3 regions of the Arthrobacter sp. Z5-13 genome follow, and region 2 is predicted to be linked to each of the others. Evidence: riboswitches for the same ligand, from Rfam matches in the RefSeq annotation. Region 2 holds a riboswitch; each other region holds the start of a gene.
The links. Region 2 has a riboswitch for thiamine pyrophosphate ahead of M1E02_RS08790 (bifunctional hydroxymethylpyrimidine kinase/phosphomethylpyrimidine kinase). Riboswitches for the same ligand answer to the same signal wherever they lie in the genome.
Positions count from the first base shown of each region.

Region 1: another riboswitch for thiamine pyrophosphate. It lies ahead of M1E02_RS01565 (ECF transporter S component); the one in region 2 lies ahead of M1E02_RS08790 (bifunctional hydroxymethylpyrimidine kinase/phosphomethylpyrimidine kinase).
Region 3: another riboswitch for thiamine pyrophosphate. It lies ahead of thiO (glycine oxidase ThiO); the one in region 2 lies ahead of M1E02_RS08790 (bifunctional hydroxymethylpyrimidine kinase/phosphomethylpyrimidine kinase).

Region 1 is NZ_CP096460.1:345,455-352,675, reverse strand. Features, by position in the region: gene M1E02_RS01580 (UDP-N-acetylglucosamine 1-carboxyvinyltransferase) at 1-846, opposite strand, end outside; gene M1E02_RS01575 (energy-coupling factor transporter transmembrane component T family protein) at 941-1,741, opposite strand; gene M1E02_RS01570 (ABC transporter ATP-binding protein) at 1,738-3,300, opposite strand; gene M1E02_RS01565 (ECF transporter S component) at 3,300-3,932, opposite strand; TPP riboswitch at 4,003-4,144, opposite strand; gene M1E02_RS01560 (hypothetical protein) at 4,306-5,157, shown strand; gene M1E02_RS01555 (DUF4166 domain-containing protein) at 5,154-5,837, shown strand; gene M1E02_RS01550 (DUF4235 domain-containing protein) at 5,937-6,200, shown strand; gene mnhG (monovalent cation/H(+) antiporter subunit G) at 6,269-6,667, opposite strand; gene M1E02_RS01540 (MrpF/PhaF family protein) at 6,669-6,947, opposite strand; gene M1E02_RS01535 (Na+/H+ antiporter subunit E) at 6,944-7,221, opposite strand, start outside.
Region 2 is NZ_CP096460.1:1,849,361-1,856,581, reverse strand. Features, by position in the region: gene obgE (GTPase ObgE) at 1-578, opposite strand, end outside; gene rpmA (50S ribosomal protein L27) at 698-961, opposite strand; gene rplU (50S ribosomal protein L21) at 1,022-1,330, opposite strand; gene M1E02_RS08790 (bifunctional hydroxymethylpyrimidine kinase/phosphomethylpyrimidine kinase) at 1,673-3,253, opposite strand; TPP riboswitch at 3,236-3,333, opposite strand; gene M1E02_RS08785 (Rne/Rng family ribonuclease) at 3,452-6,709, opposite strand; gene M1E02_RS08780 (vitamin K epoxide reductase family protein) at 7,211-7,221, shown strand, end outside.
Region 3 is NZ_CP096460.1:1,411,021-1,418,241, forward strand. Features, by position in the region: gene M1E02_RS06720 (DEAD/DEAH box helicase) at 1-1,164, opposite strand, end outside; gene M1E02_RS06725 (RNB domain-containing ribonuclease) at 1,444-2,985, opposite strand; gene M1E02_RS06730 (ferritin-like fold-containing protein) at 3,027-3,746, shown strand; gene thiE (thiamine phosphate synthase) at 3,798-4,484, opposite strand; TPP riboswitch at 4,511-4,630, shown strand; gene thiO (glycine oxidase ThiO) at 4,664-5,968, shown strand; gene thiS (sulfur carrier protein ThiS) at 5,977-6,213, shown strand; gene M1E02_RS06750 (thiazole synthase) at 6,257-7,066, shown strand; gene M1E02_RS06755 (4a-hydroxytetrahydrobiopterin dehydratase) at 7,157-7,221, shown strand, end outside.

The sequences.
Region 1 (7,221 bases), 1.5 Mb from region 2:
GCCTTCAATCTCCACTCCCAGCATCTCGAGGTAGAAGCAGAGGTCCTGGACCATGTAGTTGGGGCTGGCGTTACGGATGACGGTGGTGCCACGGCGATGTGCTGCCGCCATGATTGCGTTTTCGGTGACGGTATCGCCGCGTTCGCTGAGCACAAACGAGCGGTCTTCTTCATCGGACTGGGGAGCCTGGACGGCGTAGAACCCTGCACTTGCCTCCACCGAAAGGCCGAATTGCCGCAGTGCCTGCATGTGCGGTTCCACTGTGCGAGTGCCTAGATCGCAGCCTCCGGCGTAGGGGAGGTGATACTCTGCCGACTCATCCAGCAACGGGCCCAGGAGCATGATCACACTGCGCGTGCGGCGGGCTGCTTCAGCGTCCATTGAGCCCAGGTCCAGAACTGCGGGCCTGCGGATCTGGAGATCGGTGTCGTTGAGCCAGGTGCATTCAACGCCGATGCTGGTGAGGACCTCCACGATCCTGTTGACTTCCTCGATCCTGGCCAGCCTGCGGAGAGTGGTGGTGCCCCTGTTGATGAGGCTGGCACAAAGAAGCGCGACACCGGCATTCTTGCTGCTGTTTACGTCCACCGAGCCGGAGAGGGTAAGTCCGCCTTCCACCCGGAGGTGGGTCATTTGTGGCCGGCCGACTTTTACGATGGCATGGCCGAAGATGGTTTCCAGCCGCTGAATCATCTTGAGGCTCAGGTTCTGCTTGCCCTGTTCCATCCGGGCAATGGCACTCTGGCTTGTTCCGAGCTCTGCGGCAAGTTGCCCTTGGGTCCAGCCCTTCTCCGTTCGAGCGTCGCGAAGCATGGCACCGACGGATTCCGCAGTCTCTTGAGTCATAGCAGGAATATACCATTTATGAGTTCGGAAGTCCTCAATAAGGGCTGATTCTGCGAGCAATCACACATTCTTACCCATCTGGTGCGATACTGCTTCAGCTTGTCCCTGCCCAGACCAGGTTCCACGTCCCTGCACCGATGGCGGCCGCCACGGCGGCCGCGGCGATCAGCGTACCCCCAACGAGCACCCAGACGTCCAGCGGGCTGTACGTGGATTCGCGCGCCCAAGTCCGCTCGGCTCCACCAAAACCACGGGCCTCCATGGTGACGGCGAGCCTTGAAGCGCGGCGGATGGCCTGCACCAGGAGCCCGAAACTCTGGCCCAGCGTTGCCCGGATCCGCTGCAAAGGGGTGCCGCGCGAACCGACTCCACGGGCGCGGCGTGCCATCCCTATGGTTTGCCATTCCTCCGCCATGAGCCCTACGAGGCGCATCGCAGCCAGGGTTCCCAGGACGAAGCGGTGTGGCAGTTTCGCTTTTTGAGCCAGGGCATCGGCAAGGTCCGTCGGGTCGGTGCAGCTCATCAGCAGCACCGCCGGCAGCGCAATGGCCAGCCCCCGGAGCATGAATCCCATCCCCAGCTCGAGGGAACCCGCGCTGATGGACCAGATGCCGACGTCGAGCAGTATCTGTCCGGTGTCTGGAGCCAGAATGGCGGTACTCCAGCCTCCCAGGGCGGCCGCAAGGATCAGGGGCCAGCCGCGTTGCCACAGGAGAATGGGAGTCAGACCGGCCAGCGGAAACAGCAGCAACTCGAAGCCCAGGGCCACAGTCGCCGAGACCCAGTCGATGGACAACGCCAGGACCAGCGTGATGAGGAAGACGGCCACAAACTTGGCCAGCGGATTGGCGCGGCTCAGGAGCGAATCCCCCCGCAGGGTCAGGGCTTCCCTCATGATGCTGCCATTTCGGGGGTTCCCAGGGCGAGTTCCGTGCCGCCAAGGACCGAGGAGAATTCCTGGTCGTGGGTCACGGAAACCACTGCCGCGCCGGCGTCCAGGAGTTCGGAGAGGAAGGACGCAAGTTCGGCCCAGGTGTTGGCGTCCTGGCCGAAGGTGGGCTCATCCAGGACCAGCACCTGCGGGTGGGCAGCCAGGACGGTTGCCACGGAGAGCCTTCGCTTTTCGCCGCCGGACAGCGTGTAGGGGTTGGCGTCCACAAGGGAGGTGAGCCTGAGCCGCTCCAGGAGTTCGTCCACGCGTTCCTCGCCATGGCCCAGATGTTTGGGGCCGAAAAGGAGCTCGTCCAGGACCCGGCCGGTCACGAACTGGTGCTCGGGCTCCTGGAAGACCGTGCCGATCCTGGAAATCAGCTGTTCTGCCTTCCACTTGTACGGGTCAATCCCGGCGCCCGCGCTGAGCTCGAGGGTGGCCGACACCGCTCCGGCCACGGGCTTCAGCAGCCCTGCCAAGGTGAGGGCAAAGGTGGATTTTCCCGAGCCGTTGGGTCCCGTGACGGTGAGCGCTTCGCCGGCCCGGACCTGCGCCGAGATGCCGCTTTGCACCGGGGTGGGAAGAAGCGTCTTAAAGCCACGACGCCGGGGCCGTTCACGCGAGACGGCAAGCTTTTCCGCGGCAAGGAGCAGCTGGCCGGAATCTGCTCCGCCAGGCAGCGCTGCGGTGGCAGCCGAGCCCCGCGGGCGGGTTGCCGGAATGTGGCCAGGAACCCAGACCCCCGCCCTGATCAGCATCTCTTTTGCCTGCTCCAGGACCTGGTCCGGGGTTCCGTCAATGAGCACCGCGCCGTCATTCGACGCTCCAGGCTGAAGCACAACGATTCGATCCACGAGGTCTTTCCACACCGCAACACGGTGCTCCACAACCACCAGCGTTGCTCCGGTTTTCTCCAGGCAGCGGCCCACGGCGTCGCGGACTTCCAGCACCCCGGCAGGATCAAGGTTGGCGGTGGGCTCATCCAACAGAAGGATCCCGGGACGCATGGCCAGGATGCCGGCGAGCGCCAGGCGCTGCTTTTGCCCGCCGGAGAGAGCCGACGTCGGGTGGTCCAATGGCAAGTGACCCAGCCCGACGTCGTCGAGCGCCTCATGCACACGGGCCCAGATTTCTGCCCGGGGCACTGCAAGGTTTTCGGCACCGAACGCGACGTCGTCGCCGAGCCGGGACAGGATCACCTGCGTTTCGGGATCCTGCTGCATAAGCCCGGCCCGCCCACGCTGCGCACGTGGAGGCTGGCCGTCGATGAGCAGCGAACCGGACTCGTCGGAGTCCCCTGCCTCGCCGTCGTCGTCGTTCGCGTCACCGAGCACCCCTGCGAGGGCGTGCAGGAGCGTGGACTTACCGGCACCGGACGGGCCAAGCAGGAGCACCCGCTCCCCCGGCCGGATGTCCAGGTCAAGCCCTTGGACGGCGGGGCGGGGCCTGCCGGCATGGCGCCAGGCCCAGCCTTGTGCCGTTACCCCGGCGGGGCGGACGCCGCCGTCGCGAATCGGTGTCATCAGGAGAAGACGGGCTCCGTCGCAGCCTTACGGGAGGCGAAGGAGCTCAAAACTCCGGTCTTGGCGAGGCCGCGGGTGGCGATCCAGGACAGGGCCCCGGCAATGATGGCACCCGAGATGGCGGTGAACAGGATGTAAGCGGCCTTGTCACCGGCTGCGTAAGCAATGTTCCAGCCCCATGGTGCGAAGGAGTCGTTCAGGCCGCAGAAGAAGCCTGCGCCGGCACCGGCCAGCAAAGCGATCGGCAGGTTGAACTTCTTGTACACGAAGGCCGCGAACACCAGTTCCGCGCCAAGGCCCTGCAGCAGGCCGGAAATCAGCACAGTGGTGCCGTACTGCGAACCCATGAGGAGTTCACCCGTAGCCGCAACGGTCTCGCAGAACAGGGCCGCGCCTGGCTTGCGGATGATGAGCATTCCCAGCACTGCGGGGATCATCCAGCCACCGGCGTAGAGACCGGTCAGTGGCGGGTAAACCGCATTGAGCGGAGCGGAAATAACGTTGGCGCCCTGGGACCAAGCCCAGAAGATCACGCCACCGGCGACGGCGATCAGTGCCGCCACCACGATGTCCACAACGCGCCAGCTCTTTTTGCTGGTTGTGGGGGTCTGCTTTGCAGAAATTCCAGTCATGTCTTCCTCCTGAGGAACAGGAGGGGAAAGTGCTCCCCGGCTGGAGCGGAATCGCGCCGCTTCTGCCGGACACTCTGAGAACTCGACTCCCTTGCGCCGGTACTAACCGGATCAGGTTCGAGGGTCTGCGGCTGTCCGCACTCTCAGCGCCCATCCATCGCACTCCCGGAAAACCGGTGATGCCCGACGGCGGCGCTCCCCTGTCGTAATCAATCTGCCCTTGTGGGCGTTGTCCAGTTTACACCTGGGCGGTGGTGGGGTTCCTGTGCGGATGTCACAATCGGCGGCGTAGGACTCCTGCGTTTCCGTGGAGCACGTTCCCGCGGGATACGGTACTTCAGCTGCCGGCCTATTCACCCCTTATGATCCTGGGATGGGGGAAACAACACGTACGAATGAAGCGCGAAGCGGCCGGCAGATCTATGTGGAGATCCTGGTGCGATCGTCCATGGACAACCTCTGGGAGCTGAGCCAGAACCCGGCCCGGCATCCGCGCTGGGATCTCCGGTTCTCCAGGATCATCTCGACCGGCGTGGGCAGCGACGGGCACTCACAGTTCCGGTATGAATTCCAGCTGCCGTTTTACGCCATCACCGGGACCGGTACATCGCTGGGGCATAGAACGACAGCAGGCGGACAAGCTACGTCGGTACTCAAATTCTCCACCAGCAACCCTCTCTCGCCGATCGGCCCGGGCTCGGGCTACTGGCGCTACGTACCCGTGGATCAGGGCATCCGCTTCATCACCGGCTACAACTACGCTCCCGGCATGGGTGCCATTGGCCGGAAGCTGGACGCCCGGTTGATCCGCCCCGGCCTCGGCTGGGCCACAGCATTAAGCTTTGACCGGCTCCGTATGTGGACTGAATCGGGCGTTGATCCGGCCAAGAGCCGCAACGCCTGGTTCCTTGACGCTGCCGCGCGCGCCACCGGCCTCGCAGGAGCGGCGGCGCTCCTCCGCCATGCTGTTGCGGAACGTCCCCGGGCTGCTTCCTCAAAGAGTCCCGAAGCGTTGAATCTCCCGGCCAGGGCCCCCGCTGCAGCGCTCGGCTTGGTCCTGGCAGCTGCGGCCCTGACGCTGCCCTCCCATCCAACGGTGCCCAGAGCAAGACGATGCCTTCGTCAGCCACCGGACAGAGGTTCAGCGGAAGCCCCGGCGTCACTGAAGACGCTGCCGGATCCGGGCCACAGGACGCAGCCACAATTTGAGGGAGCGCGGGCATGACCTCCATCTTCGCCACCGCCTTGGGCCCGGATTTCCACCGGCTACACCCGATGCTGCAGCGGCGCTTCGGCGTGGACCTCGCCTCAGGCTATGCGTGCATCGGCACCGGTATCTTCTCGGAAGTGCGCCGCGGGGCATGGTGGACCGTCCCTTTCCTCCGCCTCGGCGCTTTCCGGAACATCCTCTTTCCGGACCAGGGGAAGGACATCCCCTTCACCATCGAAAACTACCCCTACCTTGACGGCTTGGGGCGCCCGACGGTGACCTTCGTGCGGACCATGACTGTGAAGCCGGGCAAGAAACGCCGCTTTGACGCCACCATGATCTACAGCAAGAAAACGGGCCGCATTGTGGACTACCTGGGGACCCACCAGCATCTGGCCACAGATCTGAAGCTCGAAGTCCTTCCCGACGGTTCCCTCCACCTGCGGTCCGAAGGGCAGCGCTTCTACGAGGGCAGGCTGGGTTTCACCTTTCCCGCTTTCCTGACGGGGACGGCTGATCTATACGAAGGTTATGACGATCAGCGCGGCGTGTTCACCATCCAGATGCAGGTCCGGAACCCTCTCTTCGGTTTCCTGTTCGGTTACCGGGGCGAATTTACGTGTAGCTTTCCCCCTCTGTCAGAGGAAGGGACGCCGGCCCGCCTCAGGCCCGTCCGGGAGGAACGGCGGCAGTAGCAGCTCCGCCCTTGACCGAACTCCGTCAACGATGCCGTTAGTCTAGGGGAAGTCCCGTTTCCTCCTGTTTTACTGTTTCTACTGATAGGTGTTTTGGAAATGACTTTTTTCATCAAGTTGCTTGGTACGGGCATCAGCCTGCTGGCCGGTTATGCCGGCACCAAGGTGGTGGATGCGGCCTGGGAGAAGTTCACCGGCCGGAAGCCCCCCAAGGGCGACAAGGATGACGTGCCCACCACGCTCCGCACAGCATTGACGTTTGCCCTGGTCTCCGCCTCAGTCAGCGCCATCATCCAGGTCCTCGCAAACCGCGGAACCCAGCGAGCCATCACACGCTTCGCCAAGACCCAGGACATCGTCTAGCGGCACGGCCCACCGCTCACCGCCTTAGCACCTTAGCGCTTTGCCGCTCCAAGCTCACCACTTACCGCTCACGCGGGATCGTCGTCGTCCTCTATGGCGGGGTTCGCCGCGTCCTTGGCAGCTGCTTTCTGCACCACTGCTTCCAGCTCGTCGGTGCTGAGCAGCTCGCGGTGAAGGTGCTTGGTCCGGTAACCTGCCCGGCCCACCATGTGTGCCGAGACCGGGACCGTCAAGAGCTGGAATATCCAGGCGAGGAGCAGCACCGGCCATACCCACCATGTGCGCAGCTGAAGCCCTACAGAGGCCAGCAGCAGAAAGAGTCCCAGCACCTGGGGTTTGGTGGCAGCGTGCATGCGGCTCATGAGGTCCGGGAAGCGCAGCAGGCCGATGGCAGCGCCGAGGGACATCGCGGCCCCCACCACCATAAAGACGGCCGAGACCGCATCGATCACTGTGTCCAGGGTCATATCAGGAGTCACTGGGTTGCTCCCGCCGGTCGGCCACAAAACGGGCAACAGTGACTGATCCTATGAAGCCGATGACGGAGACGGCCACAACTAGCATCAGGTTGTTCAGGTGCCGGTTGACGGCCATGTCAATGCACAGCGCTGCTCCCAGGATGGCCAGCAGGACGTCCGCGGCAAGTACCCGGTCCAGGAGCGAAGGGCCAACGGCGATTCGGACGATCGCCCCGGCCGCAGCAATGGACAGGGTCACCGCAGTAATTACCAGGACAAGCTGCATCATGCGCCAATCTCCTGTTTGAGTGCGGCGAGTTCTTCTTCTGTACCCATGATCCTGATGAGTCCGGCTTCCGCGTCCCGGACAGACCGGCGGTACTTTACGACGTCGTCGGGGTTCCGCACGTTCAGGGCATGGATATAGAGCGTGGAGGTGGACCTGTCCACCTCCACCACGAGGGACCCGGGGATCAGGGAGATGACGTGACCGGTAGCCGTCACCATCAGGTCAGAGTGGCTGCGCAGCGGGACCGCGACGACGGCGTTGGTCACCTTGGGGC
Region 2 (7,221 bases):
GTGGTGAACGGGTAATCGGCGATCTTGGGCCGGGCTGCAGACATGGCGGCGATCAGGCTGGACTTGCCCGCCGACGGGAACCCGACCAGGGCGATGTCCGCGATGGACTTGAGTTCCAGGACGATGTCGCTGGATTCGCCTTCAATGCCGAGGAGGGCGAACCCTGGGGCACGGCGCTTTTGTGAGGAGAGTGAAGCGTTTCCCAGGCCGCCGATTCCGCCGGCAGCCGCTACGTACTCTGCACCTTCACCTACGAGGTCAGCGAGGACTTTGCCGTCCTTGGATTTGACCACGGTGCCATCCGGTACCGGCAGGATCAGAGTTTCGCCGTTCTTACCGCCGCGCCAGTCGCCCATCCCCGGACCGCCATTGGTCGCGTGACGGTGCGGCGCATGGTGGTAGTCCAGCAAGGTGGTGGTCTGGTGGTCAACGCGCAGGATGACGTCGCCGCCATTGCCGCCGTTTCCACCGTCGGGGCCGCCCAGCGGCTTGAACTTTTCACGGTGTACGGAAACACAGCCATGGCCGCCGGTACCGCCGGATACGTGCAGTACTACCCGGTCTACAAAGCTCGCCACGTGGATCTCCTCAGTGCTGTTTTCCGGACGTCCGAAAGATGCCCAAGATGATTGTAATGCGGTTAAAACACCGGTGGAGCGGACCATATGGCCCGCTCCACCGGTTCAAAAACTATTTGTTACTCTGCAGCTGCAGCAGTAACGATGTTCACGACCCGACGGCCGCGGCGGGTGCCGAATTCAACAGCGCCTGCCTGCAGTGCGAACAGGGTGTCGTCGCCGCCGCGTCCTACGCCGGCGCCCGGGTGGAAGTGGGTGCCACGCTGGCGGACGATGATTTCGCCTGCCGAAACGACCTGGCCACCGAAGCGCTTGACGCCAAGGTACTGTGCGTTCGAGTCACGACCGTTGCGAGTGGAGCTCGCGCCTTTTTTATGTGCCATTTGAAATGCCTGCCTCTAAATTCTGGGGAATCTGCTGAAAACCTGAACAGTAACCAGTGGCTACTTGATACCGGTGATCTTGACCTTGGTCAATTCCTGACGGTGACCCTGGCGCTTCTTGTAGCCGGTCTTGTTCTTGAACTTCTGGATGACAATCTTCGGACCACGGAGGTCCTGGAGGATTTCAGCCGTAACAGTTACCTTAGCCAGATCCGCAGCTGCGGACGTGATCTTGTCACCGTCTACCAGGAGCAGTGCGGGCAGCTGAATAGTGCTGCCGGCTCCACCGGTGACGCGGTTCAGGGTAACGAAGTCTCCAACGGAAACCTTCTCTTGGCGGCCGCCTGCGCGGACAATCGCGTACACCACTTGGGAACTCACTTCTCTCGACGTTTCTTACTAAATTTGCGTGCGGAACCTGGGTCCGGTTGTTTGGCCTGGCTCACGCTGTGCCTCAACGCCGTGGATTCCTCAAGGAAATCCGTGAGCTAGCCCGGAAACAATGTCCACTTGTTTTCCAAGTGGCCCGTTCCCGAGGTCAAAACCCAAGTGTTGGCGTAAGCACCGAAGATCTAGTTTACGCTAATTTTGCCTTCGGCCGCAAATGAGGCTGGTTCCGGGGCTGAGTACGTGATAGGGGCCACAACGGCTTACCTGACGACTTCCCGAACCTTGCCCCATGATCTTACAGGCTCCCTGCCCGCTTCAGGTTCACGCGTGCAGGCGTGGCGCGTCGAAGAATTCCACCTCGTAGAGGGAGGACTGCCCGAACGCCACCACCATTGCTTGGCGCTCGGCTTCGGAACCTGCCAGTGCGGCCCTCTCGGTAAACCCGATGGCCTGGCGTGTTGCGGCGGCAAACTCCTCGTCCGCATAAGTCCGCAGCCAGTCGGCGTAGGCATGTCCCGCCGGAGCTCCGGTGGCCTGGAACTCCGCGTGAAGAGTGGCTCCTACTTCTGCGTAAAGCCAGAAGCATGGCAAAGCAGCAGCAATAAGCACGCCGTAGCTTCCCGCCAGCGAGCTGGCCAGGAGGTGGTCCACGTATGACTTTGTCACTGGCCCCAGCACTGACTGGACGGGGCGGGTGCTGAGCCAACTGCGGTGGAGTTCTGATTCAACTTCCAGGCACTGCTGGGCGGACCGCGCCCAGAATAGCTGTTCCTCTTCGCTGGGAGCCATCGCGGATGCCCTTGCGAGCACCCTCGAATATCCGTTCAGATAGATCGCGTCCTGGCTGAGGTAGTAGGCGAACTGCTCTTCGGGTAGGGAGCCTTCAACGAGGCCACGGATGAAATCGAGACGGTATATGGATGACAAATGATGGTCAGCGCTCTCGCGCAGCTCCGCCATGAAGGCTTTTCCGGGCTGCACTGCTGGCTGCCCTTCGAGCACGACTTCGGGGGTTTGATGGAAGTCATGGAAGTGATGGAAGTGATTAACCGGACCTGCTCCCCTGCCCACCTCCAGGATGTCTGATTCTTCCAAGGCTCCACGGAGCCAGGGCTTGACCTCCCGAAGGGCCTCTTCCCAGTTTCCCAGCCGCGCTTGGGCCGTCGCCAAAGCTGACGAAAGTGAACATCCCGTTCCGTGGCTGTTCCTCGTTGGCACACGGTCACCCGGAACCACCACCACCTCCGCCTCGAGCCCTGCCACGGCGCTTACGAGGGCATCCGGGCACTCCCCGCCGTCGAGATGCCCACCCTTAACCAATACGGTGGCGCCGGTGACGGCGGCAAGGCGTTTGCCCTGTTCCAGTGCCGCTTCCCAATCCGGCGCCAGGGGCTCCTTCAGCAGCATGGCGAGTTCTGCGAGGTTGGGCGTGAGGAGATCAGCAAGCGGCAGCAGCGCACGCAGTGCTGATTCGGCGGATTCCTGGAGCAGCCGGTCCCCGCTGGTGGCCACCATGACAGGATCCAGGACCACGACGCCGGGACGCACCTTAGTGAGCCAGCTCCTGACCACCCCGATGACATCAGCGTCTCCGAGCATCCCGATTTTCACGGCATCCACGACGATGTCGTCGCTGATGGCCTCCAGCTGTTCGGCCAGGAAGGCAGCGGGCGGCACATGGACGGCCCGGACGCCTTGGGTGTTCTGCGCTGTGAGTGCCGTAACCACTGCCATTCCGTAGCCGCCATTTGCAGCGATGCTCTTCAGGTCTGCCTGTATTCCGGCACCGCCTGACGGGTCTGAGCCAGCTATCGCCAGTACTCGGGGGATGGCGCGGAGAACCGCTGGGGCAGTATCGGCAGCCGCAGGTGACTGCAAAAACGTAGAGGACAAAGGAGACATCCCTTCGCCGGTACTAACCGGACAGGTTCAACGGGTTTGGATCTCAGCCGGCCCTTTGCGCGGCACCCCGTGTCAGGAACCCAGCCTAGCGGGTGCGGGGGAATGTTAAACAGCTGAAGCCCGGACCGGGTGATTCCGGTCCGGGCTTCAGCCCTACCTAACGCCTATTGACTGCAGGGGCATTGACACACCCACTCTTTACAGCTCCGAGGCAGGCACTCCCACACCGAGGATGATGGGCTCCCCTGCCGAGGCGGCCGGCTTGGCGGGCGCCTCCGGAGCCTTGGCCGCGTGAGTGGAACCGGTGGCGGCAGGCGCATCCTGGTTCTGCTCGACGGCGGTCTCGTTCGCGGCTCCCTGCGCACGGCTGGCGCTGCGGTTACGGCGTCCCCGCCTGGAGGAAGAACCTGCCGTGGCCGGAGCCGCACGTACCTCTGAGGCAGTGGCCGCCGCGGTGGCAGGCTTTTGGGTTTCCTCAGGCTTCCGCGTTTCCTCAGTCTCCTGTGGCTGGTCGCTCTGTTCACCAAGGTGGGCAAAGGCCTCAGCCAGCAGATCCAGGGTCAGCTCTGGTGTCCCCGTGGACGCTTCACCCGCGTGGTCCACGAACGGCAGAACCACTCGTTCACCGCCGAAGGTAAGGACTGCGGCGGGACGTCCACCGGACGTCTCCTCGCCCTGGCCGCTTCGCCCGGCCTCGGAACCCGCCTGAACGGGCTCAGCTGCCTGCGCCCGCGACGTTTCCCGCGAGCGGGAAGGTGCCTGGGCAACGGATTCCGAGCGGACAGCTTCCCGTTCTGCACCGGTTGTACTGGCACGGGCTGCCTGAATGTCGTCGTCATGAAGGTGGGCTGCATGCGCGGCGGCGGCAATGTTGGCCAACGCTGCCCGGGTAGCCTCGGCCTTAGCGTGGCGTTCGGCGTCGGTGGGTTCAGCGTGGACGGGTGCCGGAAGGGTCAGTGGCTCGCCCAGGGCCTGTCCACCCTTGCCGCGACGCCGCTTGCGCTCTGTCCGCGCAGCAGGCTGCACTTCGGCACGCGGCACGTAGTGCTCTGCTGCAACGGTGTTGGCCCTGCGGTGCTCCACGGGCTCGTCATGCGTGACAACGCCGCGGCCCGCGCAATGCTCGCACTGCTCGCCGAAGACCTCAAGGAGGCCGGTACCCATCCGCTTACGGGTCATCTGGACCAGGCCCAGGGAGGTAACTTCAGCCACCTGGTGCTTGGTCCGGTCCCGGCCCAGGCACTCGACCATCCGGCGGAGCACCAGATCCCGGTTGGACTCCAGGACCATGTCGATGAAGTCGATAACGATGATGCCGCCGATGTCCCGCAGGCGCAGCTGGCGGACGACTTCCTCGGCAGCTTCCAGGTTGTTCTTGGTGACGGTCTCTTCGAGGTTTCCGCCGCTGCCGGTGAACTTGCCCGTGTTGACGTCCACTACCGTCATCGCCTCAGTACGGTCGATCACCAGGGAGCCACCGGAGGGCAGGAAGACCTTGCGGTCCAGTGCCTTGTGGATCTGCTCATCGATGCGCCAGGCCGAGAAGATGTCCTGGTCCTTGGTCCACTTTTCCAAGCGGCCAACGAGGTCCGGTGCCACGTAGGTCACATAGGCCTCGATGGTGTCCCAGGCCTCCTCGCCGGAGACGATCAGCTTCGAGAAGTCCTCGTTGAAGACGTCACGGACCACCTTGATGGTGAGGTCAGGTTCCCCGTAGAGCAGTTCCGGCGCCAGGACCTTCGTGGAGGTCGCCTGGCTTTCAATGCCCTCCCACTGTGCGCGGAGGCGGTTGATGTCGTGCGTCAGCTCTTCTTCGGAAGCTCCCTCGGCCGCAGTGCGGACGATGACGCCCGCATCTTCGGGCAGGCGGTCCTTGAGGATCCGCTTGAGCCGGTTCCGTTCGACGTCGGGAAGCTTGCGTGAGATTCCGGTCATGGAACCGCCCGGCACATAGACCAGGTAGCGGCCCGGCAGGGAAATCTGGCTGGTGAGGCGGGCTCCCTTGTGTCCTACGGGGTCCTTGGTGACCTGCACGAGCACGGAATCGCCTGACTTGAGTGCGTTCTCGATGCGGCGCTGCTTGCCTTCCAGGCTTGCAACATCCCAGTTGACCTCGCCAGCGTACAGCACGGCATTGCGGCCGCGGCCGATGTCGACGAACGCAGCTTCCATGGACGGCAACACGTTCTGGACCTTGCCCAGGTAGACGTTGCCGATCAGTGAATCCTGCTGGGTCTTGGACACGAAGTGCTCGGCCAAAACGCCGTCTTCGAGAACTGCGATCTGGATTCTGTCGTCGCGCTGGCGGACGATCATCTGCCGGTCAACGGATTCACGGCGTGCCAGGAATTCAGCTTCAGTGATGACCGTACGCCGGCGGCCCGTGTCACGGGATTCGCGCCGGCGCTGCTTCTTCGCTTCAAGGCGGGTGGAACCCTTGACGCTGGTGACGCGGTTACTCACCGGAGCCTCTGTGACGGCGCGCGGTGCGCGGACCCTCGTTACCGTGTTGGGAGGATCGTCGTCTCCCCCGCCGGTAAGTTCAATGTCCTGGTCACCACGGCGGCGACGACGACGGCGGCGCGACGTAACGCCGTCGCCCAAGACTGCAGTCCCCTGCTCATCAGCTTCCGCTTCACCGGCGTCACCGTCGGTGTCCTCCGTCTCGTCTTCGGCCTCACGGTCGGTTCCGCGGCTACGGCCACGGCGGCCACGGCTACGGCGACGGCGGCGGTTGCCGGATTCGTCCAGTTCGCCCTCGTCAGATGTGTTCTCGGCTTCATCTTCGTCCTCGGCAACAGGTGCCGGTACAGGCCTGACGACCGTACTGAGATCTGGCGCCTGAAAAATCATGGAGGTCACCGAACCGGGTTCCAGGAACAAGGAACCCACCGCGCCGGCCGTCTCAGGCTTGGGCTGCTCTTCGGCCGCTACTTCCGTGGTTTCCTGGCGTTCCTCGGCAGCTTCAGTGTCCTGGCCGGGAGCAGGAACAGCGGCACCGGCAGACTGCACAGTGTCAGCTGGTGCTTCGGCGGGCTCCGGAGTTGTACCGGCGGCTTCCTCTTCCACCGTGGCAGCAGCTGCTTTTGCACGGCTGGCACGCCGACGCACAGGCTTCTTCTCCGGGGCGTCTTCCAGGGCGGGATCTACTGCTGCTTCCCCAGCGGATGCTGCCTCCTCGGCAGGTGCTGCCTTGCCGGTGACGATCGCTTCCTCGGCGACGGCGGACTCTGCTGGTTTGCGGGCACGGCTCCGCTTGGCGGGGGCAGCCTTTTCAGGTGCCGCGGTTGCTTCACCCGTGTCCGTGGCGGCAGCGTCCTGATCGATGGGGATGCCCTCTGCGGTGACGGCCTGTGCCTTGGGGATGGCTTTGCGGCGGGTCCGGGTGGCCTTCTTTGGCGCTTCGGGTGCTTCCGCAGCGTCGACGTTAACGGCTACAACTTGGTCTTTATCCATATGTGGCTATACTCCTGCCCCTGACGTACCGCCACATTCGGCACCCATTGGGGCACATATTGTCAAAACCCGCAGGCATTGACAGAAGTCAATTGAATACCCTCAGGTTCGCACCGGCAGTGGGGTGCGGCAGCCCTGGAGGGCCGGCGAAATTGTTCTGAAAACCCGTTGTTCTACCAGCCACAACCAGGTGCCGTCCAATGGCATTGCGGGATAGGCCGTGATCGAAGATCCCCGGCGTGCCCTGCTCATCATTGGCGGTCTTGGGAAACAAGTCACCGGACCGGAATCCGAATGTGGTTCGTCTTCCAGCCACGTTCATTCTCTCACACGAGAAGTCGATTCAGCGGGGACGCGCACAACAGTGGCTACAGTGCCGGCGACTCAGAGGGACTATCACGCAGTGGAGTATCACGTATGCTCACGCCGTCACACCGCGCACCCAGAGTCCGGCGTTACAATCGGGCAAAGACCACTCAACACAAAGGACGCATCAAGCTCATGCCCAGCAT
Region 3 (7,221 bases), 440 kb from region 2:
GGCGGTGCCCTTGTTGCCGGCGCGGCCTGTGCGTCCAACACGGTGGAGGTAGATCTTCTCATCTTCAACGCACTGGTAGTTGATGACGTGGGTGACGTCGTCGACGTCGATGCCGCGGGCGGCGACATCCGTGGCGACAAGGACGTCAACCTTGTTGTTGCGGAAGGCCCGAAGCGCCTGCTCGCGGGCACCCTGCCCCAGATCGCCGTGGATTGCGGCGGCCGCGAAGCCGCGGTCCACGAGTTCCTCGGCCACTTTGGCGGCGGTGCGCTTGGTTTTGGTGAAGATGATGGTGCGGCCACGGCCGCGGGCCTGCAGGATGCGGGCAACAACCTCAATCTTGTCCATGCTGTGGGCACGGTAGATCAACTGGCGGATATCGCGCTTGGTCAGGCCTTCGTCGTCCGGGTCTGCAGCGCGGATGTGGGTGGGCTGCGTCATGTAGCGGCGGGCCATGGCGATGACCGGACCGGGCATGGTGGCGGAGAACAGGAGTGTTTGCCGCACTGCCGGGGTACCCGCAATGAGGGTTTCAACGTCCGGCAGGAAGCCAAGGTCAAGCATCTCGTCGGCCTCGTCGAGGATGACCATTCTGACGTTTTTGAGGCTGAGGTGCTTCTGCTTGTAGAGGTCAATCAGGCGGCCAGGCGTGCCCACGACCAACTCGACGCCCTTCTGCAGCGCGTCAACCTGGGGCTCATAGGCACGGCCGCCATAAATGGTGACGATACGGGCGTTGCGCTTGCGGGAGGCGTTCTGGAGGTCATTGGCCACCTGGACGGCCAGTTCGCGCGTCGGAACGATTACCAGCGCCTGGGGAGCACCTGGGACCGCTAGCTTGTCAAAGCCCGGATCGTCCCTGCCCACAATGCGCTGCAGGGCTGGAATGCCGAAGCCCAGCGTTTTGCCGGTACCTGTCTTGGCCTGGCCGATGATGTCGTGGCCGGAAAGAGCCACCGGCAGGGTCATGGCCTGGATCGGGAACGGATGGGTAATCCCGGCATCGGCGAGGGACTCGACGATGTCGGCGCGGACGTTGAAGTCAGCGAAGGTCTTTTCCTCGATCTCGTGCGGTTTCTCGTCCGAGATGATGGTTTCTTCAGGCTCGATCGATTCCGTTCCGGTGTCGTCGGTCAGAAGTTGGTGCGTGTGCAATTCACTCACAGTGGAGTTTCCTTATTCATTTGGGCTTAGGCGCTGCCTGCTCAACGGGGCGGTTTGATGAGCCGTTCCGGAGCACGCTCGGGCGCGCTAGCAAATCCAGTGGAAGCCGATCGCGGGCTATCTATGCTGGCACTGGTGACCAACGGGTGTGTCTCAAGATCGCGTAGGGGCGGGCTTGTTGATTCGTTAAAGGTTAGGAAATCAACGACCGGGCATCCATTACTACACACTCAGTCTAGCTGTTGACGCGAAAAGCACCGGACGCGACCCGATTTGGGGTCATTCCACGAGCTCCAGCAGGACCTCCGGGGCGGAGATGTCGCAGGTCACCAGCCGGACCCGGACGTTGGTGCCCGGTTCCAGTTCGCCCGTACATCTGGCCGTGACCGCCGGTTCCGCGATCTGCACGATTCCCGAAGGCCCGGACCCGTTCAGGCCGCCATTGCCATTGTTTCCGTTGCCGTTTCCGTTGCCGTTTCCGTTTCCGTTGCCGTTACTTCCGCCGTTTCCGCCATTACCGTTGAGTTTGCCTTGCCTCGATCCGGAGATAACCACGGCCTCGAATTCCTGGCCGATGTGGTTGACCATGAGGGCGGCTTCGACAGTGTTCAGGGCCAGCCGTTCCATCCGGCCTGCGAGTTGGTCTGAAGCTGCCATGATGGCCGGTAGCGAGGGAAGGGCTTCCCGTGCCCAGCGGGGGACGTCAGTGCCGTTGCTCAGCGCGTCGCAGATGACCAGGACAAAGCGGTCCACGAGTCTGCGCAGCGGGGCAGTGGTGTGCGCATAACTGGCACCAATGGCGGACTGAATGGCGTTCTCCGGAACCGTTCCATCAAATGGCGTGTAGTTCGCGCCCCGGAACAACATCCCGGCTGAGTGCAGGATGGCCAATTGCTTCGGATCACGGGGATCCAGGGTGCGCAGGTATTCCCCGTAGCTGAATTGACCGTCCCAGGGCTTGCCCAAAGCCTGCGTTTGAGTCCGGAAATTATCGAGTGACCGCTCGTCGGGCGCGGGCATGGTCCGGAGAATCCCCACCTTGCCTGCCAGCATGAGTTTCGCCGCTGCCATGCCTGTCATCAGGGAAATCTGGGCGTTCCAGTCCTCCACCGGAAGCTGCGGTGTTGCGATAATCCGGTAGCCGCCGTCGGGAAGCTGTTGGATTTCCTGTTCGGGCATGTTCAGGCTTGCACCCTCTCTGCCCCGCTCCAGTTCGACCCGCTTGATGCCCACTTCCTTGAGGAGTTGCAACAAGACGGGCGCGGTGCCGGCATCAAGTTGTGCCTGGGCCTGCCTGTAGCTGAGCTTCGCCCGGCTCCGGACCGTTGCCCGACGCACCACTACGTTCAATACTTCGGCCGCCTGATCGAGTTCGAATTCCCAGACGAAGGCCGAGCAAAGCTGCCCCTCCAGCAGGCTGCCGGCCTGCTCGCTGATTACTTCGGGATGCAAGGGGATCCGGCCATCTGGCGCGTAGAACGTCTGGCCGCGCCGACGGGTTTCTGCGTCCAGGGGACCGCCCGGTTCCACAAAGGACGGGACGTCGGCTATGGCGTAATAGACCTTGTAACCGTCGCCGGCCCTGTCGATAAAAACAGCCTGGTCAAGGTCGGTGGAGGACGCCGGATCAATGGTGATGAACTCGATAGCCGTCAGATCCAGGTCCGGAAGGCGGTGGCCGGCCACTGCCTTTTCAGCTTCTTTGAGGGCCTCGTCCGGGAAGGCTCCGGGCAGCTCCAGACGCGTGCGCAGAGCACTGAGCGCCTCGGCCAGCTGGTTGCTCTGAGCGTGAACACTGGGAGCAAGACGATGATGTGACACGAAAATCAGGTTAGCCCGATTTGCGCCATTAGTCTTGGACCATGAGCACTTCCCCCACAGACAACGCTCGCCGGGACCGCTTTCTGACGGATCTCCTCGGAGTCATGGCCTACGGGGAGCTTTCCGCTTTTGAGCGATACTCTGCGGACGCGCGCTACTCACCGACCCTTCACGACCGTGCCGTTTTGGGCAGGATTGCGGTGCTGGAATTCCAGCACTTCGAACTGGTCAGTGCAAGGCTTGCCGGAATGGGAGTTGACGCCGAGGAAGCCATGCTGCCATTCCAGCCTGCCATTGACCATTTCCATGACCGTACGCGCCCGGCTGACTGGTACGAATCCCTGATGAAGGCGTACGTGATCGACACTGTTTCGGCAGACTTCTACCGAGCCGTGGCCGAGTACGTGGAGCCTGAAAGCAGGCAGCTGATACAGCAGGTCCAGTCAACGGAAGACGTCACCGAAATCCTGCGTACACGGCTCAAAAAAGCGTTGTCCGATGATCCCAGATTGGCCTCCAGGCTGGCATTGTGGGGCAGGCGGTTGCTGGGGGAGGCCCTCACCCAGGCGCAGCGGGTGGGGTTCGAACGCGCATTCCTCTCAGGCCTTATGGTCAGCCCGGGCAATGAGGCACGAGATGCGGGCTCCCCAGCGGCCGCGGGCCAGGACGACACCGAGGCCAAACATATGGTTACTGCCTTGATAAAGGAGCTCGCGGCGAACCATTCCCGGCGCATGACCCAACTTGGCCTGACAGGCTAGCAATCAGCTTTCGGACGATCCTACGAGCCGGACAATCGCATATCAGCCGGGTCAGGCCCCGGCGTCGAGCACTTGCAGGATAGCTTTGGCAGCGGCCGCAGGATCATCGGCCTCCGTGATGGCCCGGACCACCACTACACGCGAGGCGCCGGCTGCTACCACCTGCTCCACGTTGGTGAGGTCGATGCCGCCGATGGCGAACCAAGGCAGGAGTATGCCGTCAACAGTCATTTGGTCTGCCGCGCGGATCGCGTCTGCTGCATAACTGACCAGCTCAAGCCCGACGGCTGCCCGTCCGGGTTTAGTGGGAGTGGACCAAACCGGCCCTACACAGAAGTAGTCCAGGCCGGTTCGCCCCGGTGAAGCGGCGATGGCGGCATCGATTTGCCCTGGCGTGTGAGTGGAAAGGCCGATCACTGTTTCACTGCCGACGAACGTCCTTGCCGAATGCAGCGGAAGGTCCTTCTGGCCAAGGTGCAACACCGGGGCGCCGGACAAGGACGCGATGTCGGCCCTGTCATTGACCGCCCAAAGCCGTCCGTGCCGATGCGCCGCCGCCTGGAGTACTTCCAGCAGTTCCAGTTCCTCCGCAGCTTCCAGCTGCTTGTCCCGCAACTGGATGATGTCGACGCCGCCTGCATAGGCGGCGTCGATAAAGTCCTCAAAATCCCCCCGACCCCGGCGGGAGTCGGTGCAGAGGTACAAGCGGGCGGTGGTGTGGACGGCAGGCTCGGTCATGGCACCAGCCTAGTTCCTCTAAACTGGGGGAGTACCGCGGGAGCCCGCCGCAGCTGTCACAAACTGCCGGGCTGAGAGGGCTTCAGAGCCGACCGCTTGACCTGATCCGGTTAGTACCGGCGTAGGGAAGGAATCCAGTGCTCTCCCACCCAGCACTCTCTCCGTCTTCCAGCGGCTCTATGAGTGTCCCCGCCCCCGGCTCAGATATCAGCGTCGATGTCGCAGTCATTGGTGGCGGAGTGGTTGGCCACGCCATTGCGTGGGAAGCGGCAAAAAGCGGGCGATCCGTGGTGCTGGTTGACGATGCCCCCGGTACCGGTGCAAGCTGGGCTGCCGCCGGGATGCTTGCCCCGGTCAGCGAACTGCACTATCAGGAAGAAGACCTGCTGGAACTCATGCTTGAGGCCTCGTCCCTCTGGCCGGAATTCGCAGCCGGGCTTGCCCCTGACCTTGATCAGGCAAATGGGGCAACTGAAACGGCTAAAGCGGACGCAGGCACCGGATACCTCACCCCTCCCACGCTGACCATCGGCGTTGACCCTGCAGACCGCCGTGCGCTGGACGATCTCAGGCGGGTGCAGGCGGCGAACGGGCTCACCGTTGAACCGCTGACAGTCCGGGAAGCCCGCTCCATTGAGCCGTTGCTCAGTCCCGGGGTCTCCTGTGCCTACCGCATTGCCGCTGACCATCAGGTTGACCCTCGAAGGCTCCTGGCCCGGATCGCTGCAGCTCTTGCCGATCCCGAGCGGGCCGGAGGAACCTGCAAAATGATCCCGGCAAGGGCCTCCGGCCTGCGATGGGACGGCGGCCGCGCAGCCGGCGTCGTACTGGCCGACGGAAGAGCCATCAATGCAGGCGAAACTGTCCTGGCCAACGGCTTAGGGGCCGGGAGCCTGGAAGGCCTTCCGCCGGACCTTAGTCTTTCCTTGCGGCCTGTGTACGGGGATATCATCCGGCTCCGGGTGCCGGCTCACCTGCGTCCGCTGCTGAACTCCACGGTCCGTGGCCTGGTTCATGGTGTGCCGGTGTACATCGTTCCCCGGGATGACGGGACCGTAGTGATCGGAGCTACGCAGCGGGAGGTAGCCCTGGAAGAAGGCGCAGCAGAAGCAGCGGTCTCCGCTGGAGGTATTTACCAGTTGTTGCGGGACGCGCAGGCACTTGTACCGGCAGTGGCCGAACTCGAGCTGCTGGAATGCACCGCCCGGGGGCGCCCGGGAACTCCTGACAACGCCCCGCTGCTCGGAAGGGTGCAGGACCGAACAGGCGACTCCGGCATTCTGGGCCTCATTGTTGCAACAGGATTCTTCCGCCACGGCATACTGCTGGCTCCTGCAGCCGCGTCGATCTGCCTGCAGCTGATGGAGGGCCGGTCCGATCCCCGCTGGTCAGCGTTCCACCCTGGACGATTCTCCCCACGCTTCTCCACCGGCCACGTCCCTGGCCACCCCGATCCGGCAACAGCCGCTACCTCTCTGCAGTAAGGAACAGCATGAATATCACCCTGAACGGTGCGGCGCGTGCCATTGATGACGGCGGCTCGGTGACCACACTGGTCTCCCTCGTAACAGGCAAGAGTCTTGGCCCTGACGGCCAGGCAGCCGACGGACAGAAACTTGGCGTTGCGGTTGCCCGCAATTCCGAAGTGGTTCCCCGGAGCCGGTGGTCACTGACGGCGCTCGCTGACGGCGACGACGTCGAACTGGTCACTGCGGTACAGGGAGGCTAGGCACGTGCACCAGGACCCTACTCCAACAGGAAATGCAGGAAAGATGATGCTGACCAACACATCCAGTCCGGCCGACCAGGCGACTGACGGGCTGACCATCGACGGCGTCACGTTCGATTCACGGCTCATCATGGGGACCGGTGGTGCTCCAAGCCTTGACGGGCTCGGCGCCGCTTTGCTGGCCTCGGGAACGGAACTGACCACCGTGGCAATGCGGCGGTACTCGCCGGCCCAGACGGGTTCCCTCTTCCAGCTCCTCGTGGACCACAACATCCGGGTGCTGCCCAACACAGCCGGCTGCTTCACGGCCCGGGACGCTGTCATGACGGCCGAACTTGCCCGCGAGGCCCTTGAGACGGACTGGGTCAAACTTGAAGTCATAGCCGATGAACACACCCTGCTGCCCGACGCAGTGGAACTGGTCGAAGCGACCGAGCAGCTGGTGAATCGGGGGTTCAAAGTGTTTGCCTACACCAATGACGACCCCGTGCTGGCACTGCGCCTAGAGAACCTCGGCGCCGTCGCAGTCATGCCTTTGGGCTCGCCCATCGGAACGGGCCTGGGAATTCTGAATCCTCACAACATAGAACTGATTGTTTCCAGAGCCTCCGTCCCCGTAGTGCTGGACGCCGGAATCGGCACCGCGTCCGATGCCGCCCTGGCCATGGAGCTGGGCTGTGACGCCGTGCTTTTGGCTACTGCAGTCACGCGGGCCCAGAACCCGGTCCAGATGGGTGAGGCCTTCAAACACGCGGTCATCGCCGGTAGGCTGGCGAAAACCGCCGGCCGGATTCCGCGCCGTGAGCACGCCTTGGCCTCATCGGCTATGGAAGGCCGGGCCGAGTTCCTTTAGCCCGTTCTTCCGGGTCCGGCCTCTTGGCACAGCTTTCCGGGACGGCCGACGGCGGACCTGTCCGCCCGCTATCAGTTCCAGGAGCGCGTGATGCCTGAACCAGTCGTACCCGAAAAGACGGTCCCACTGACCCGGCCGCAGATTGACGAAGACCT